3 regions of the Niveispirillum sp. KHB5.9 genome follow, and region 3 is predicted to be linked to each of the others. Evidence: predicted binding sites of a transcription regulator. Region 3 holds the regulator's gene; each other region holds the start of a gene.
The links. Region 3 encodes PhoB, which activates phosphate uptake and scavenging genes when phosphate is short. Its sites were predicted from a motif close to TNTCATAAAACTGTCA; they were not measured.
Positions count from the first base shown of each region.

Region 1: ACM9HJ_RS23430 (PhoX family protein) is a predicted target of PhoB. The motif match lies at 1,864-1,879, and genes of this name have one in related genera.
Region 2: ACM9HJ_RS16340 (MlaE family ABC transporter permease) is a predicted target of PhoB. The motif match lies at 2,883-2,898, and genes of this name have one in related genera.

Region 1 covers NZ_JBLTYX010000017.1:144,313-150,291, forward strand. Annotated here, with positions in the region: gene ACM9HJ_RS23420 (ABC transporter ATP-binding protein) at 1-618, opposite strand, end outside; gene ACM9HJ_RS23425 (BMP family lipoprotein) at 655-1,662, opposite strand; gene ACM9HJ_RS23430 (PhoX family protein) at 1,939-3,984, shown strand; gene ACM9HJ_RS23435 (alkaline phosphatase D family protein) at 4,376-5,977, shown strand.
Region 2 covers NZ_JBLTYX010000009.1:107,153-113,131, reverse strand. Annotated here, with positions in the region: gene ACM9HJ_RS16350 (DUF2336 domain-containing protein) at 1-1,018, shown strand, start outside; gene ACM9HJ_RS16345 (ABC transporter ATP-binding protein) at 1,134-1,943, opposite strand; gene ACM9HJ_RS16340 (MlaE family ABC transporter permease) at 1,940-2,710, opposite strand; gene ACM9HJ_RS16335 (2-isopropylmalate synthase) at 3,245-4,807, shown strand; gene ACM9HJ_RS16330 (rod shape-determining protein) at 5,110-5,979, shown strand, end outside.
Region 3 covers NZ_JBLTYX010000005.1:73,675-79,653, reverse strand. Annotated here, with positions in the region: gene ACM9HJ_RS11120 (PaaI family thioesterase) at 1-177, shown strand, start outside; gene ACM9HJ_RS11115 (TetR/AcrR family transcriptional regulator) at 150-755, shown strand; gene ACM9HJ_RS11110 (elongation factor P hydroxylase) at 843-1,484, shown strand; gene ACM9HJ_RS11105 (pyridoxal-phosphate dependent enzyme) at 1,568-2,947, shown strand; gene phoB (phosphate regulon transcriptional regulator PhoB) at 2,986-3,693, opposite strand; gene phoU (phosphate signaling complex protein PhoU) at 3,734-4,459, opposite strand; gene pstB (phosphate ABC transporter ATP-binding protein PstB) at 4,623-5,426, opposite strand; gene pstA (phosphate ABC transporter permease PstA) at 5,429-5,979, opposite strand, start outside.

The DNA.
Region 1 (5,979 bases), on a different contig from region 3:
GGTGATCAGCAGCACGGTGCGGCCCTGCTGGCGCAGCCGTTCCAGGATGCGGAACAACTGCTCCACCTCCGGCGGCGACAGCACGGCCGTCGGCTCGTCCAGGATCAGCACTTCGGCCCCGCGATACAGCGCCTTCAGGATCTCCACCCGCTGCTGCACACCCACCGGCAAGTCGGAGACCAGCGCGTCCAGCGGCACTTCCAGGCCGAACTGCTGTTCCAGCGCCCGCACCTCGGCGCGGGCACGCTGCATGGCCGGGCCCAGGACCGGCCCGCCCTCATGGCCCAGCAGCAGGTTCTCCAGCACGGTGAAGGTCTCCACCAGCATGAAATGCTGATGGACCATGCCGATGCCCAGCTTGATCGCGTCCTGCGGCGTGCGGATGGAAACCTGTTTGCCGCGCACCAGGATGTCGCCGGCATCGGCCTCATAGAAACCGTACAAGATGCTCATCAGCGTCGACTTGCCGGCCCCGTTCTCGCCCACCAGCCCATGGATGCTGGCGGGTGCGAAGCGGAGCGTCACGTCGCGATTGGCATGGACGGGGCCGAATCGCTTGTCGATGCCGACAAGCTCGACCGCCCAGGCGGGGGAAACATGGTTATGGGCGGCCGACATGGTACCTGCTCAAACGCGGAGATCGGAACGAGGCGATCAGTATTTGCAGCCCTTGGCATCGTCGTAATTGGCGACGGTGCGGGTGCCGGCCTTGATCTCCGCCGTGGCCTTGTCCACGGCCGCCTGCATGGCGGGCGTGATCAGGGCCTTGTTATTCTCGTCGGAAGCCCAGCCCACGCCGTCCTCCTTCAGGCCCAGGCGGCGATGGCCGGCCTTCCAGGTGCCGTCCTGCGCGGTCTTGAACGCCTCGTACGCGGCTACGTCCACGCGCTTGACCATGCTGGTCAGCACCTTGCCGGGGAACAGGTGGTTCTGGTTGCTGTCCACGCCGATGGACAGCTTGCCGGCATCCGATGCCGCCTGCAGAACGCCCATGCCGGTCTGGCCGGCGGCGGCGAAGATCACGTCCGCCCCGCGGTCGAACTGGCTCTTGGCCAGCTCCGACCCGCGGGTGGGATCGGCCCATGCGGCGGGCGTGCTGCCAGCCATGTTGGCGACGACATTGGCCTTGGCATTGGTGGCCTTCACGCCCTGCTCATACCCGCAGGCGAAGCGGCGGATCAGCGGGATGTCCATGCCGCCGACGAAACCGACGGTGCCGGTCTTGCTGGCCATGGCGGCCAGCACGCCGACCAGGTAGGAACCCTCATGCTCGGCAAATTCGATCGACTGCACGTTGGGCAGGTCGACATTGCCGTCGATCAGGGTGAAGCGGACGTTCGGGAACTCCTTGGCCACCTTCTCCACCGAGGGCGCCATGGAGAAACCGACGGAGACGATGATGTCGGCGTTGCGGCTGGCCAGGCGGCGCAGGAACTGCTCGCGCTGCGCCTCGTTCGTCACCTCGAACCAGCGGAAATTGACGCCGGTATCCTTCTTGAACTTCTCGGCCCCGTTATTGGCGCCCTCGTTGAAGGACTTGTCGAAACGACCGCCCATGTCGAAAACGATGGCGGGTTCGAACGCCGCCGCCGGAATGGCCGTGGCGGCGGTGGACATGAACAGGGCAAGGGCCGCACAGGCGGCACGACGGGTAAACTTCATCGGCTCCGTTCCGAACAGCGGGCCCGCGGGCGGCACCCCGGTTCCAGGGCACCACCGGGAAAGGGTCCCAGCAATCATACCAGCCTGTGAAGCTAGCCAGTTCGCAGGCGCACGGCAAGGTGACAAAGCCCATCCGCTTCCTTCGCGATGCGGAATCTCTGTCCTGTGTCACATCGCCGCCGTGGCCACATCGCTTGCCACTGTCAAATAACTGTAGCATCCGGGGCGTATGAAACCTGACAAGTCATACCCTTCTTCGCACTGGAGCCCCCGCCCATGGCCGATAATCGTTTCCTGACCCATGAAGAGTTCGAGGCCATCCAGGACCGGGGCTCTTCTCCGGAAACCGAGCCCACCTTTGGTGAGGTGGTGCAGCAGCGGCTGGGGCGGCGCGACATCCTGCGCGGCATGCTGGGCACCAGCGCCATCGCCGCCTTCGCGCCGGCCATCTCGGCGCCTTTCCTGACCGGTGAGGCCCAGGCCCAAACGGCCGGCAGCGCCGGATTCGGCTTCAAGTTCGAGGAACTGGCCCGCGGTGTGGATGGCAAGCACCATGTGGCCCCCGGCTATGATGCCGACGTGCTGATCCGTTGGGGCGATCCCCTGTTCGCCGACAGCCCGGAATTCGACCCGATGAAGCAGACAGCCGAGGCCCAGCTGAAGCAGTTCGGCTATAATTGCGACTTCACCGCCTTCTACCCGCTGCCCCAGGGCTCCAAGAGCGCCGATCATGGCTTGCTGTGGGTGAACCATGAATATACCCAGGCGGAGATGATGTTCCCCGGCCTGGCGCCCGAGGGCCAGGACAAGTACCCGCCCGAATCCGTCACCAAGGAGATGGTGGATATCGAGATGGCGGCCCATAGCGGCACCATCGTGGAGGTCAAGCGCGGCGCCGACGGCAAGTGGACCTACGTGAAGGGCGGCAAGTTCAACCGCCGCATCAACGCGCTGAACACGAAGATGACCGTGACCGGTCCGGCTGCCGGCCATGCGCGGATGAAGACCAGGGACGATCCGGAAGGCCGCACCGTCATCGGCATGCTGAACAATTGCGCCGGCGGCGTCACCCCCTGGGGCACGGTCCTGTCGGGTGAGGAGAATATCGACGGCTATTTCATGGGCACGATCGACCAGTCCCATCCCGAACAGCGCAACTATGACCGCATGACGGTGCCGTCCCCCTGGTACCAGTGGGGCCGGTTCCATGACCGGTTCCATATCAACAAGGAAATCTACGCCGCGAATCGCTATGGCTGGATCGTGGAGATCGACCCGTACGATCCGACCAGCACGCCGCGCAAGCTGACCGCCCTGGGCCGCTTCAAGCATGAAGGGGCCGGCGTCACGCTCAACAGGGATGGCCGCGCCGTCGTCTATATGGGCGATGATCAGCGGTTCGAGCATGTGTACCGCTTCATCTCCAAGGGCACCTTCAACCCGGCCGACCGCAAGGCCAACATGAAGCTGCTGGACGAGGGCACCTTGTCCGTGGCGCGCTTCGATGCCGATGGCACCGTCAGCTGGCTGCCGCTGGTCCATGGCCAGGGGCCGCTAACCGCCGCCAACGGCTTCAAGGACCAGGGCGACGTCGTCATCTCCGCCCGCATCGCCGCCACCCTGCTGGGGGCCACCCGCATGGACCGGCCGGAAGATGTGGAGGTCAATCCCAAAACCGGGCTGGTCTATGTCATGCTGACCAACAATGACGACCGGCTGCCCGACGATCCGATCCACCCGGCCCAGGCCCGCCCCAATGTCGCCAACCCGCGCCCGGCCAACAGCTGGGGTCATATCATCGAGATGCACCCGCCCGGCGGCGACCACGCTGCACAGAAGTTCAAGTGGGAGATCCTGGTGAAGGCCGGCAACCCGGCCGATCCCAGGACCGGTGCCAATTTCAACAAGGCGACCACAGAAAATGGCTGGTTCTCCTGCCCCGACAATTGCGCCTTCGACAGCATGGGCCGCCTGTGGGTGGGCACCGACCAGGGCAGCAAATGGCAATGGACCTCGGGCTCGTCCGACGGCATCTGGGCGGTGGAAACCGACGGACCGCTGCGCGGTACCGCCCGGCTGTTCTTCCGCGTGCCGGTGGGGGCGGAACTGACCGGCCCCAGCTTCACGCCCGACGACCAGAGCCTGTTCATCTCCGTCCAGCACCCGGGATCGGACGCGGTGGACCGGTTCACCAGATCCGGCAACAAGCAGGGTACCTTCGCCGACCCCGGCACCCGCTGGCCCGACTTCAAGGACAGCATGCCGGCCCGCCCATCGGTGGTCGCCATCACCAAGAAGGGCGGGGGTGTGATCGGGGCGTGAGGGTACCCGCGAACTTTGGGCACCTTCATTTCCGTCGCTCTACCGTCACCCCGGCGAAGGCCGGGGCCCATGTCGTAGAGCAGGGCGCTTGTCACTTGGGCCCCGGCCTTCGCCGGGGTGACGGTAGATATTGCTGGAACCTTACAGCCCAACTTCCACGACGTCAGCGACACGCACGTAGCCTCAGCCCATCCCCCCTGTGCTCCACCCGCCACCGCCCCATTCCGTCATCATGCTGCAACGCATCGGACACTTGCAAATCCGCCCCGACCTCTGTCACAAGCAAAGGTGACGAAACCGGCCGGCCGGGTCGTCCCCCTTTGCACATGCGCCCTCTGACCGGCCCGCCGTGGCGGCGGCCTGGCCGGGGCGTTTTTCATGGGTCGCCTTGATGAAATCCGTGCTGCCGTCCACGCTCGCCTTGTCCCGCCGCCAATTGCTGCGCGGGGCCGGCGCCCTGGCGGTGACGGCATTGGCGATCCCGGCGGACCCGCGCCTGGCCTTCGGTGCGGTCAATTTCATCGACTATCCGTTCCAGCTGGGTGTGGCCTCGGGCGAACCCTGGCCCGACGGGTTCGTGATCTGGACGCGTCTGGCGCCCAAGCCGCTGGACCCCGGCTATGGCATGTCCAGCGACATCGTGCCCGTGGATTGGGAAGTGGCGGAGGACCGGCAGTTCCGCAAGATCGCCGCCAAGGGCACCGCGCTCGCCCATCCCGAGCTGGGCCATGCCGTGCATGTGGAGGTGGCGGGGCTGCTGCCCGGCCGGCCCTACTGGTACCGCTTCCGCTGCGGCGACCACCGGTCCCTGCAAGGCCGCGCCGTGACGGCGCCGGCAGCAGGTTCATCGGCGCAGAAGGTGCGCTTCGCCATCGCCGGTTGTCAGAATTACGACCAGGGCCTCTACACCGCCTTCGACCATCTGTCGCGGGAGGAGGTGGATTTCGTCTATCATTACGGCGACTACATCTATGAGGGCGTGTCCCGGCCGTTCTTCTTCAGCCGGCATCTGGACGATACCGTGCCCACGCCGCGCCGGGCCGACCTGCCCGACCCGGTGTCGCTGGACGAATATCGCCGCCGCTACGCCAAGTACAAGCTGGACACCGACCTGCAGAAGGCGCACGCCGCGGCCCCCTGGATCGCCGTCTGGGACGATCATGAGATCGTCGACAACTGGGCCAGCGACTTCAACTGGGATGCCACCCCGCCGGACATCTTCCGCCTGCGCCGGGCGGCGGCCGCCCAGGCCTATTACGAACATCTGCCCTTCCGCCGCGCCTCCTTGCCCGACGGGGCGCGCATGCAGCTTTACCGGAAGTTCGCCTTCGGCGACCTGATCGACATGCATGTGCTGGACACCCGCCAGTATCGCAGCGACCAGCCCTGCCGCGACGGCTTCCGCCCCGCCTGCCCCGATGTCGACAACCCGGCGCTCACCGTGCTGGGCGAGGCGCAGGAGAAATGGCTGTTCGACGGTCTGGCCAACGGCAAGGCGCGGTTCAACCTGCTGGCCCAGCAGGTGATGCTGATGCCGTGCGACCGGGAGCCGGGCGAGGCCAATATCCGCAACCTCGACACCTGGGACCCGTACCGCGTCGCCCGCAACCGCCTGCTGCGCCAGATCGAGGGCAACAATATCCGCAATGCCGTGGTCCTGACCGGCGACGAGCATCAGAACATCATCGGCAATGTCATCTATGACGACAAGGACCCGGCCAGCAAGGTCGTGGCCAGCGAGTTCGTCATCACCTCCATCTCTTCCGGCGGCGATGGCGGGCTGGAACGGCCGGCGGCCAAGGGCATGCTGGCCGAGAACCCCCATATCAAGATGATCAACGACCAGCGCGGCTATGGCATCTGCGAGGTCACACCTAAGCAGCTGACCATGGATCTGAAGGTCCTGGACCAGGTGACCACGCCGGGCGGCAAGCTGTCGAGCCGCGCCAAGTTCGCGGTCGATCCCAACAAGCCGGGCGTGCAGAAGGGGTGAGG
Region 2 (5,979 bases), on a different contig from region 3:
TGACGCCATCCAGCAGGTGCGCGAGGCGGTGGCCTGGCAGATCTATAACAGCCCCTTCCTGTCCGACGACCTGGCCCGTGACCTGGCGCTTGACCTGACCTCCGTGGCCTTCCCGCTGCTGCGCCATGGCGACGGCATGGCCGATGCCCTGCTGCTGGAGGTGATCGGCCAGGGGCACGCCGACAAGCAGTTGGCCATCGCCGCCCGCAAGCATCTGTCGCAGGACGTGTCGGGTGCCCTGGTCGATGTCGGCAACCTGGCCGTCATCGCCACCCTGGCGGGGAATGATGGCGCGGAACTGTCCGATGCCTCGCTCCAGTCGCTTGCCGAACGCTATGCGCATGTGCCGCTGGTGGCTGAGCCGCTGGCCGGGCGTGCCGCACTGCCGGCCAGCGTCGTGGAACGGCTGGTGGCGCATGTGTCGGACCGGGTGCGCGACCTGCTGGTGGAGCGTCATCGGCTGTCGCCGGTGATCGCGGCGGAACTGGCCGCACATGGGCGGGATGCCGCCACGCTGGCCCTGCTGCGGCCCGTGTCGCGTCCCGGCATGGATGCCGGTGCCCTGGCCCTGCATCTGCATGAACAGGGGCGGCTGGGCGTGGCGCTGCTGCTGCGCACGCTGTGCGCCGGGGATTTCGACTTCTTCGCCGCCGCCATCGCCACCAAGTCGCGGGTGCGCAAATCCAATGCGCTGGCCCTGCTGCTGGAGGGCAAGTGGGATGGGATGAAGGCGCTGCTGGACCATGCCCATATCCCCAAGCACCTGTTCACGCCGTTCCAGGTGGCCATGCGCGTGGCCCAGATGCTGGGCTATCGTGGCGGCGAGGCAGGGCGGGACGTGTTCCAGATGGAAGCGCTCGGCCGCATCTATGCCGACTGCGGCCAGTCGGAGGAGCGGGCGATGGACAACCTGCTGCTTCAGCTGTTCGACCAGAAGGACGACGCGCTGGTCGATGCCGCCATGGACATCGCGGGGATGCCGTTCATTCCGTTACGCGGGAACGTGCCGAAGGATTGAGGGGGAACTGACCGACGGTCATTTCCCATGACCGTCGGAGGCCGTCGATTGGCGGCCCGCGCCACGTGGCGCGTAAGCCAAGGGCGCGGAGCGCCCGCCCGACGTCTGCGGGAACTCAAAAAGCCCTTATCTGCATCTGGATCGGGCCTTCGGCGCGGCCATGGATGAACTGGTCGACATATTCGTTGCCGGAATTATCGATCTCCGACACCGGGCCCACCCAGATCAGCTTGCCCTTGTAGAGCATGGCGATGCGGTCGGCGATCTTGCGGGCGCTGGCCATGTCATGGGTGATGGACAGGGCCGTGGCGCCCAGATCCTTCACGCATTTCACGATCAGGTCGTTGATCACGTCGGCCATGATCGGGTCCAGGCCCGTCGTCGGTTCGTCGAAGAAGATGATCTCCGGCCTTGTACAGATGGCGCGGGCCAGGCCCACGCGCTTCTGCATGCCGCCCGACAGTTCTGAGGGCGACAGATCTGCGACATCGGGGCTCAGGCCCACGGCACCCAAAGTGGCCACCGCCCGCTCCTTGGCCTCCTTGCGGCCCAGGCGCTGCTCCCCCTGGATCAGGCCGAAGGCGACGTTTTCCCAGACGGGCAGGCTGTCGAACAGGGCCGCGCCCTGGAACAGCATGCCGAACTTGGCCATGGCGCGTTCACGGTCGCGGCCGCCGATATGGGTCGTGTCCTCACCATCGATGCGGATGGTGCCGGCATCGGGCTGCAGGATGCCCAGGATGCTTTTCAGCAGCACGGACTTGCCGGTGCCCGATCCGCCGATGATGACGACGCTTTCGCCGCGCGCCACCTCCAGATCCACGCCGTCCAGCACCACTTTGGGCCCGAACGCCTTCTTCACGCCCTTCAGCGCGATCTTGGGCACGTCCATGTCTTGGGTCAGCTCCAGCGGCGGCATGCTCATGAGAAGAAGATCCCCGTCAGCAGATAGTTCATGACCAGGATGAGGATGGAGGCGGACACCACGGCATTGGTGGTGGCGGCACCCACACCCTGCGCCCCGCCGCGCGAGTTGTAGCCGTGGTAGCAGCCCATCAGGGAGATGACGAAGCCGAAGCAGGCGGCCTTCACCAGACCGGACACCACATCCATGAATTCCAGATACTGCCAGGTATTGTTGATATAGCTGGCGGCGTTGAAATCCAGCCGGTAGACGGCGACCAGATAGCCGCCGAACACGCCGATGATGTCGGCCACCAGCACCAGCAGCGGCAGCATGGCGGTGCCGGCCAGCAGGCGCGGCACGACCAGATATTTGAACGGGTTGGTCGACAGCGTGGTCAGCGCGTCCACCTGTTCGGTGACGCGCATGGTGCCCAGCTCCGCCGCCATGGCGGCCCCGATGCGGCCGGCCACCATCAGGCCCGCCAGCACCGGCCCCAGTTCGCGGGTGATCGACAACACGACCACGGTGGCTATGGCGCTTTCGGCGGAGAAGCGGGAGAAGCCGCTATAGCTTTGCAGGGCCAGCACCATGCCGGTGAACACGGCGGTCAGGCCGACGACGGGCAGGCTGTAATAGCCGATCTCCACCATCTGCCGGCCGATATGCCGGAAATAGAAGGGCGGGCGCAGGCAATGCATCAGCGCCGTGAGCGTGAACAGGGCCAGACGCCCCGCCGCCTCCAGGAAGTTCAGGGTGGCACGACCGACCGCACTGAGGAAATTCATGAACCTGACCTTCTGCTCGGGAGCGTGACCCGCCCCATCGCTAGACAATGGGGTGTCTTCTGTCAATGTATAGGGGGCGGAGATCATCGCTGTGCTGCGCCGCACCCAATCGCCAATGGCATGGAGCCTTTGCGTTTCTTCCACGCGAAGCATCTTGCCGGACGCGTGATTTCGCCTTAAAACCGAAACAAGCAACGAGCTGTCGGTGTTCCCGCCGGCTCCACCACTTCAGGATGGACAGGTCCCCCCGGGATGGCGGCAGACCAGACGACGCAGAAGCAGGACATGACGGGCGCATCCGCCCGTGCTGTCGCTTTGCGCGTGTACTCCATCGGCAGCGGCCGCCCCGTCCTGGCCGCCACCCTACGACTAGTTTCCCCCTGAGCGCCCGATGTCGTGCCGCCTTCGCCGCGGTACGGCCCGCGATCAGGGGACAAGGTGCCGCACCGGCGCCGATTGAGGCTCGCATCACAATTCGATCTATCGGCGCCGTACCTGACAGGACCGCGCCCGATATGCCCAAGGGACCAGGACATGAGCAGCATCACCAGCGACAGCAACCGCGTCATCATTTTCGACACCACCCTGCGTGATGGCGAGCAGGCCCCCGGCTGTTCCATGAACCTGGAAGAAAAGCTGCGCATCGCCACCGTGCTGGAGGAAATGGGCGTCGACGTGATCGAGGCCGGGTTCCCCATCGCGTCCAACGGTGATTTCGAGGCGGTGCGTGAAGTGGCGCGCACCGTGAAGAATTCGGTGATCGCAGCATTGGCCCGCACCTCGCGCGCCGATATCGACCGCGCGGCCGAGGCGTTGCAACTGGCGCAGCGCAAGCGCATCCACACCTTCATCTCCACCAGCCCCGTCCACATGAACTACATGTTGAAGATGACGGAGGAGGAGGTGCTCCAGCGCACCATCGATTATGTCGGCTATGCCCGCAACCTGACCGATGATGTGGAATGGTCGGCCCAGGATGGCTCGCGCTCCGATCGCGACTTCCTGTGCCGCACGGTGGAGGCCGCCATCAAGGCCGGCGCCACCACCATCAACATCCCCGACACGGTGGGCTATGCCCTGCCGGAGGAATATGCTGCCATGTTCAAGGACGTGATGACCCGCGTCCCCAATTCGGACAAGGCCATCTTCTCCGTCCATTGCCATAACGACCTGGGCCTGGCCGTGGCCAATTCGCTGGCCGGCATCGGCGTGGGCGTGCGGCAGGTGGAATGCACCATCAACGGGTTGGGCGAGCGCGCGGGCAATGCGTCGCTGGAAGAGATCGTCATGGCGCTGCGCACGCGCCACGACCTGATCGGCTGCACCACGGGTATCAAGACCGAGCATATCACCCGCATCTCCCGCCTGGTTTCCACCATTACCGGCTTCCAGGTGCAGCCCAACAAGGCCATCGTCGGCGCCAACGCCTTCGCCCATGAGAGCGGCATCCATCAGGACGGTATGCTGAAGCATGCCGAGACCTATGAGATCATGACTCCGGAATCGGTGGGTCTGAACCGGTCGTCACTGGTCATGGGCAAGCATTCCGGCCGCGCCGCCTTCCGCGCCAAGCTGAAGGAGCTTGGCTATGACGATCTGGGCGAGAATTCGATCAACGACGCGTTCGGCCGCTTCAAGGATCTGGCCGACCGCAAGAAGGACATCTATGACGAGGACATCGTCGCCATCATGGATGACGAGGTCGGCCGCCAGCATGACCGTGTTCGTTTCCAAGCGCTGCATGTCGTCGCCGGCTCGCGCGGGCCGCAGCATGCCGTGCTGGAGCTGGAAATCGACGGTCGGCCTATCCCGCCGGTGGTGGCCTTCGGCAACGGCCCGGTGGATGCGGTGTTCAACGCCCTGAAGCTGGCCTTCCCGCATGAAGCCAAATTGCAGCTTTACCAGGTGCACGCCGTGACCCAGGGCACCGATGCCCAGGCGGAGGTGACGGTGCGCCTGGAAGAGGAAGGTAAGACCGTGAACGGGCAGGGGGCGGATGCCGACACGCTGGTGGCCAGTGCGCGAGCCTATGTCCATGCGTTGAACAAGCTGATCACCAAGCGGCTGAAGACGGCGCCGGTGGCGCTGTCGGCCTAACCTCGACTCCGAATCCGCGACTTGAGTCAAACCCCCGCCGGAAACCCTACCGGCGGGGGTTTTGCCATGATTTCGCCATGATGTTTGAGGGTCGCTTACCCAGGGTAGCCGCCATATGGGGCGCGGACAGCCGCCATGCGGCAGCGCAGCGCGAAAGCGGGTACAAATTCCATGCCGGTGGCTTTCAAGGCTTGAGGGTCCGGCCCCAAATGGTCTATGCAACAAACGCGGTTCGGCATATCCGGGGTCCGACCGCACCAAGGGCGGCAAAATCCGGACATCGCTAGAGATACGTTTCACCCATGTTTTCAAACCTGCTCGGTATGTTCTCCGCCGACATGGCGATCGACCTTGGCACGGCCAATACGCTGGTCTATGTGAAGGGTCGCGGCATCGTCCTCAATGAACCGTCGGTGGTCGCCATCCGCGACCTGCGGGGCAAGAAGCAGGTCCTGGCCGTGGGTGACGAGGCCAAGCTGATGCTTGGCCGTACGCCCGGCAACATCCAGGCCATCCGTCCGCTGCGCGACGGCGTCATCGCCGATTTCGAAGTCGCGGAAGAGATGATCAAGCATTTCATCCGCAAGGTTCATAACCGCCGCAGCTTCGCCAGCCCGGAAATCGTCATCTGCGTGCCGTCCGGCTCCACCGCCGTCGAACGCCGTGCCATCCAGGAGAGTGCGGAGGCCGCCGGTGCGCGCCGCGTCTCCCTGATCGAGGAACCCATGGCCGCCGCCATCGGCGCCGGCCTGCCGGTGACCGAGCCGACGGGCAGCATGGTCGTCGATATCGGCGGCGGCACCACGGAAGTGGCCGTTCTGTCGCTGAACGGCACCGTCCATGCTCGTTCCGCCCGCGTCGGCGGCGACAAGATGGACGAGGCCATCATCGGCTATATCCGCCGTCACCATAACCTGCTGGTGGGTGAGGGTTCGGCCGAGCGCATCAAGAAGGAAATCGGTTCCGCCTGCCCGCCGGAAGATGGCGAAGGCCGCGTCATGGAGATCAAGGGCCGCGACCTGATGAACGGCGTTCCCAAGGAACTGGTGATGAGCGAGCGCCAGATCGCCGAGAGCCTGGCCGAGCCCGTCAGCCAGATCATTGAGGCGGTCAAGGTCGCCCTGGAGCACACCGCTCCGGAACTGGCCGCCGACATCGTGGACAAGGGCATC
Region 3 (5,979 bases):
GCCAAGGGTGATCTGCGCGCCACCGCCCGCACCGGCCGGTCGGGCACGGAATTGCGCGCCGAACTGGAGGCCGAGGGCAAGGTGCGCTTCCCCGTAGAGGTGGAGATCACCGATGCGGCCGGCAATCCGGTGTCGAAGATGGTGGTGGAATGGTACGTCAGTCCCAAGCGGTCGTGATACCCATTCCACGGCGCGACAGCTTCCATCATGGCGACCTGCGCGCGGCCGCCCTGGCGGCGGCCCTGGCCATGGTGGAGACGGACGGGCCCGACGCCCTGTCCTTCCGTGCCGTGGCCGCAGCCACCGGCGTGAACCACCGCGCGCTCTATCGCCATTTCACCGACAAGCACGAACTGACCCTGGCTTTGGCGGCACAGGGGTTCGACCGGCTGGCCCTGGGCATCCAGGCGGGTTTCGATGCCGATGGACAGCCCAGTGCCGGCCCGCTTTACCGCGCCTATGTCGATTTCGCCCTGGAACGCCCGGCGCTGTACGCCCTGATGTACGGGATACCGGGCCAGGATTACCTGACCCATCCGACCCTGGCGCCCTCGGTCGCCAAGGTCACGCGGCTGGCCGCTCGCGCCTTCCGCCAGCCCGACGACGCGCCCGGCTTCAGCATCGCGCTGCGCGACCGGGTGATGCAAGCCTGGGGCACGGTGCATGGGCTGTGCGACCTGTGGCGGCGCGGCGCGCTTCGGGCCCGCAATGCCGATGCCGCCAAGGCCTATATCCTTGCTTTGCTGGCGCAATGATGCACCGGCCACCTCTGCGCGCCGGGGAGAGCGGCCGCGATGGTTTGGCACTTCACGTGGGCCCGGTTCCGGCTATCCTCCCCGCCCATGCAACTGACCACTATCCCCGATGACATCCTGCCCCAGGCGCTGGACAGCGTGGCCGCGAACCTGTCGCCCGGCAGCCTGACGGCCAAGGTGCTGGCCCGCATCGCCGCCACGCGCGACCTGATCGCGTTGGGCGTGGATACGGCGGAACATCGCGCGGCGGCGGTCGATCTGGCCCGTGCCTTCGGCATCGGCGTGATCGACGAGGCGCCGCAGGATGCCTTCTCCTATGACGGTGTTTCCATCCGCACCCGGTCGGAAGCCTATGTGCTGATCCATGAGGTGGCGCATTGGCTGGTGGCGCCGCCGGAACGGCGCGGGCTGGTGGATTTCGGCCTGGGCGCTGGCCCCGAGTCCGGCCGCATCGATGAGGCCAATGAAGCCATCGCCGTGGGCAAGGATGAGCAGATCAGGGAAGAGGCCCTGGCCTCGCTGCTCGGCATCCTGTGGGAGGTCGAATTGGGCCAGCCGGCAGTGCTGGCCTTCCTGGAGCAGAACTGGCTGGAAGGCTGGGACCGCGCCTCCTGTGCGCAGAATCTGGCCGACAATGTCGACCAGCTTTTCCAGGCGGGTTTGATCGATGCCGAGGGGCGGCCATTTGCGCCGGAATCGTGCGTCCCGGGCGCCCGCGCCGCAGCTTGATTTCGTAATTCCACAGGCTCTTGCGGGGAAATCCAGGATGCGGTTCCCTGGTGGCAAAACCATTTGCCCCAGGGGGGATACCCATGTCCGCGACGCCCGCTTCGGCGCCTGCCATCCTGTCCATGATCGGCAACACGCCGGTCGTCCGCATCACCCGCTTCGATACCGGCCCGTGCGAGCTGTATCTGAAGCTGGAGAACCAGAATCCCGGCGGCTCCATCAAGGACCGCATCGCCCTGAAGATGATCGAGGCGGCCGAGCAGGAGGGCAAACTGGCCCCCGGCGGCACCGTGATCGAGGCGACGGCCGGCAATACCGGCCTGGGCCTGGCGCTGGTCTGCGCCGCCAAGGGCTATCGCCTGATCCTGGTGATCCCCGACAAGATGGCGACGGAGAAGATCAACAATCTGCGCGCCCTGGGTGCCCAGATCCACATCACCCGTTCCGACGTGGGCAAGGGCCACCCCGCCTATTACCAGGACATCGCCGAGCGCCTGTCGCAGGAGATCGCCGGCAGCTTCTATGTCAACCAGTTCGCCAACCCGGCCAACCCGAAGACCCATGAGGAATGGACGGGTCCGGAGATGTTTAGGCAGCTGGACGGCGATATCGACGCCGTGGTTTCCGGCATCGGCTCTGGCGGCACCTTCACCGGCCTGGGCGCCTTCTTCGCCAAGGCCAGCCCCAAGACGGAAATGGTGATCGGCGATCCCGCCGGCTCCATCATCGCCGACCTGGTCAACAAGGGCACGCATGACGAGCCCGGTTCCTGGGTGGTGGAAGGCGTGGGCGAGGATTTTGTGCCGCCGATCTGCGACCTTCAGTACGCCAAGGCCGCCTATTACGTCACCGACACCGAAAGCCTGAACGCCGCGCGCGACCTGCTGCGGCTGGAGGGCATCCTGGCCGGGTCGTCATCGGGCACGCTGTTCGCCGCCGCCCTGAAATATTGCCGCGCCCAGACCACCAAAAAGCGCGTCGTCACCTTCGTCTGCGACACGGGCAACAAGTACCTGTCGAAGATGTTCAACGACGCCTGGATGGAAGATCACGGCTTCACCCCGCGCGAACGTCATAACGACCTGCGCGACCTGATGACCCGCCGTTTCGACAAGGGCCAGGTGGTGACGGTGGGGCCGGAGGATACGCTGCTGACAGCGTACAAGCGGATGCGCATCTCCGACGTGTCACAGCTGCCGGTGATGGAAGGCGAGCGGGTGATCGGCATCCTGGATGAGAGCGACCTGCTGCTGCATGTCGAGAAGGACCCGGCCCGCTTCCGCGACAAGGTCTATACGGCCATGGTCAACCGGCTGGAGACCCTGCCCTTGACCGCCACCACATCCGACCTGCGCGCCCTGTTCGACCGCAACATGGTGGCGATCATCCAGGATGAGGGCAAGTTCCTGGGCCTGCTGACCCGCACCGACGTGCTGAACCATCTGCGCCGGCAGTTGGGGTGATAGCAGAAGGGCCGCCCCGTCGGGCGGCCCTTTGCACATCACATCGTCGTCTTCGTATCCAGCGCGTAGCCCGCCGACCGCACGGTGCGGATCACATCCTGCTCTTCCGTTTCGTTCAGGGCCTTGCGCAGGCGGCGGATATGCACGTCCACCGTCCGCAGCTCGACATAGACGTCATGGCCCCAGACGATGTCCAGCAGCTGTTCGCGCGAGAAGACGCGCCCCGGATGCTGCATGAAATGGCGCAGCAGGGCGAATTCCTTCGGGCCCAGATGGATGTCGCGGCCGCCCCGGCGCACGCGGTGGGCGGCCAGGTCCATGGAGATGTCGGAGAAGCGCAACAACTCCTCCGCCAGACCCGGGGAGGCGCGGCGCAGCACGGCGCGGATGCGGGCCACCAGCTCCGTCGGGCTGAACGGCTTGGACAGGTAATCGTCCGCACCGCTGTTCAGGCCGCGAACCTTGTCCGCCTCCTCCCCACGCGCCGTCAGCATGATGACCGGGGTTTCGCGGGTCTTGGGGTTGCGGCGCAGCTGGCGGCAAACCTCCAGACCGCTCATCAACGGCAGCATCCAGTCCAGCAGGATCAAATGCGGGCTGCGCTCGTCGGCCTGCAGCAGGGCTTCTTCCCCGTCGCCGGCGGTGATGACCCGGAAGCCTTCGCGTTCCAGATTATAGGATAGCAGGGTGACGAGATCGGCTTCGTCTTCGACGACCAGGATCAGCGGCTTCAAGGCGGCGTTCATCGGTATCCCTGGGTTCTAGGCAGTGACGGGCGGGGCTGGATCAGCCCTCGCTATCAACCGGTTCGATGATGGTGAAGCTGGACTTGTCGCTCTTGGGCCGTTCGGCCGTCAGCGGCTGGCCCTTCACCAGGAAATGCACGGTCTCGGCGATGTTGGTCGCATGGTCGCCGGCGCGTTCCAGGTTCTTGGCGATGAACAGCAGATGCGTGCAGGGCGTGATGTTGCGCGGGTCTTCCATCATATAGGTCAGGACCTCGCGGAACAGGCTGGTATAGAGATCGTCCAGCTCCTCGTCCCGATGCCAAGCGGCCACGGCCTTTTCGACATCGCGGTCGATATAGGCGTCCAGCACGTCCTTCAGCATCTCCTGCACCAGACGGCCCATGCGCGGGATGGTCCCGGCGGGGCGCATCACCGGCAGCTGGGCCAGCGCGATGGAGCGCTTGGCGATGTTGGCGGCGTAATCGCCCGTGCGCTCCAGATCGGCGGAAATCTTCAGCGCCGCCAGCACTTCGCGCAGATCGACGCCGACCGGCGCGCGCAGCGCCAGCATGCGGATGGCGTCATGTTCGATCTGGCGTTCGAATTCGTCCAGGCGGGCATCGCCATGCATGACGCGCGACGCGCTTTCGACATCGCGGCGGCCCACGGCCTGCACGGCCGCTTCCACCTGCGCCTCGACCACGCCGCCCATCTGGGCGATCTGGTTGGACAGGCGCTGCAATTCCGCCTCGAAGGACTTGACGGTATGTTCGGTCGGCGACATGGACGTGGGTCCTCAATTCGAGAGACAGATAATCTTCATTTGCCTCCCCCTTGATGAGCGGGGGTCCAGGGGCCGCCTGGAACCACGGTAGTGCCCGTGGCCCCTGGGTCCCCGCTTTCGCGGGGAAAGCAGAAGGGTGGTGAAGCGCGAAACGCTTCAACCCTCAACCATACCGGCCGGTGATGTAGCCCTGGGTGCGCTCGTCGCGCGGGTTGGTGAAGATTTCCTCGGTATCACCCACTTCCACCAGGTCGCCCAGGTGGAAGAAGGCCGTGCGCTGGGAGACGCGGGCGGCCTGCTGCATGTTGTGGGTGACGATGGCGATGGTGAAGCTCTCACGCAGCTCGTCGATCAGCTCTTCGATATGCGCCGTCGCGATCGGGTCCAGGGCCGAGCAGGGCTCGTCCATCAGGATCACTTCCGGGCTGACGGCCACGGCGCGGGCGATGCACAGGCGCTGCTGCTGGCCGCCGGACAGGCCGGTACCGGGCTCATGCAGGCGGTCCTTGACCTCGTTCCACAGACCGGCACGCTTCAGCGAGGTCTCGACGATGGCGTCGAACTCGTCCTTGCGGGTGGCCAGGCCATGCAGCTTGGGACCGTAGATCACGTTCTCGTAGATCGACTTCGGAAACGGGTTCGGCTTCTGGAACACCATGCCGACACGGGCGCGCAGCTGCACCACGTCCAGCTTGGGATCGTAGATATCCTCGCCATCCAGCAGGATCTTGCCCTCGACGCGGCAGATGTCGATCGTGTCGTTCATGCGGTTCAAGGTCCGCAGGAAGGTCGACTTGCCGCAGCCCGAGGGGCCGATCATGGCCAGCACCTCGTTCTCGTAAAGCTCGACATTGACGCCGTGCAAAGCGCGCTTGGCGCCGTAGAACACTTTCACGTCGCGGGCCAGCATCTTCACCGGCGGGTGAGAGGCGGCTTGCACAGGCTTGTTCAGGGTCATGCTGTCCATGTTTACCACCGACGTTCGAATTTCTTGCGCAGCCAGATGGCGGCGCCGTTCATCATGATCAGGAAGGCCAGCAGCACCAGGATGGCGGCCGAGGTCAATTCGACGAAGCCGCGTTCCGGCTTGTCCGACCACATGAAGATCTGCACGGGCATGACGGACGAGCTGTCCAGCAGGCTGCCGGGTGCCGAGGTGATGAAGGCGTTCATGCCGATCATCAGCAGCGGTGCGGTCTCACCCACGGCGTGCGCCATGCCGATGATGGTGCCCGTCATGATGCCCGGCATGGCCAGCGGCAGCACATGATGCATCACCGCCTGGAGGCGTGAGGCGCCCATGCCCAATGCCGCTTCGCGGATCGAGGGCGGAACCGCCTTCAAGGCGGCACGGCTGGCGATGATGATGGTGGGCAGCACCAGCAGACCCAGCACCAGACCGCCGACCAGCGGGGCCGAACGCGGCATGCCGAAGAAATTGAGGAACACCGCCAGACCCAGCAGACCGAACACGATGGAGGGCACGGCCGCCAGATTGTTGATATTGACCTCGATGATCT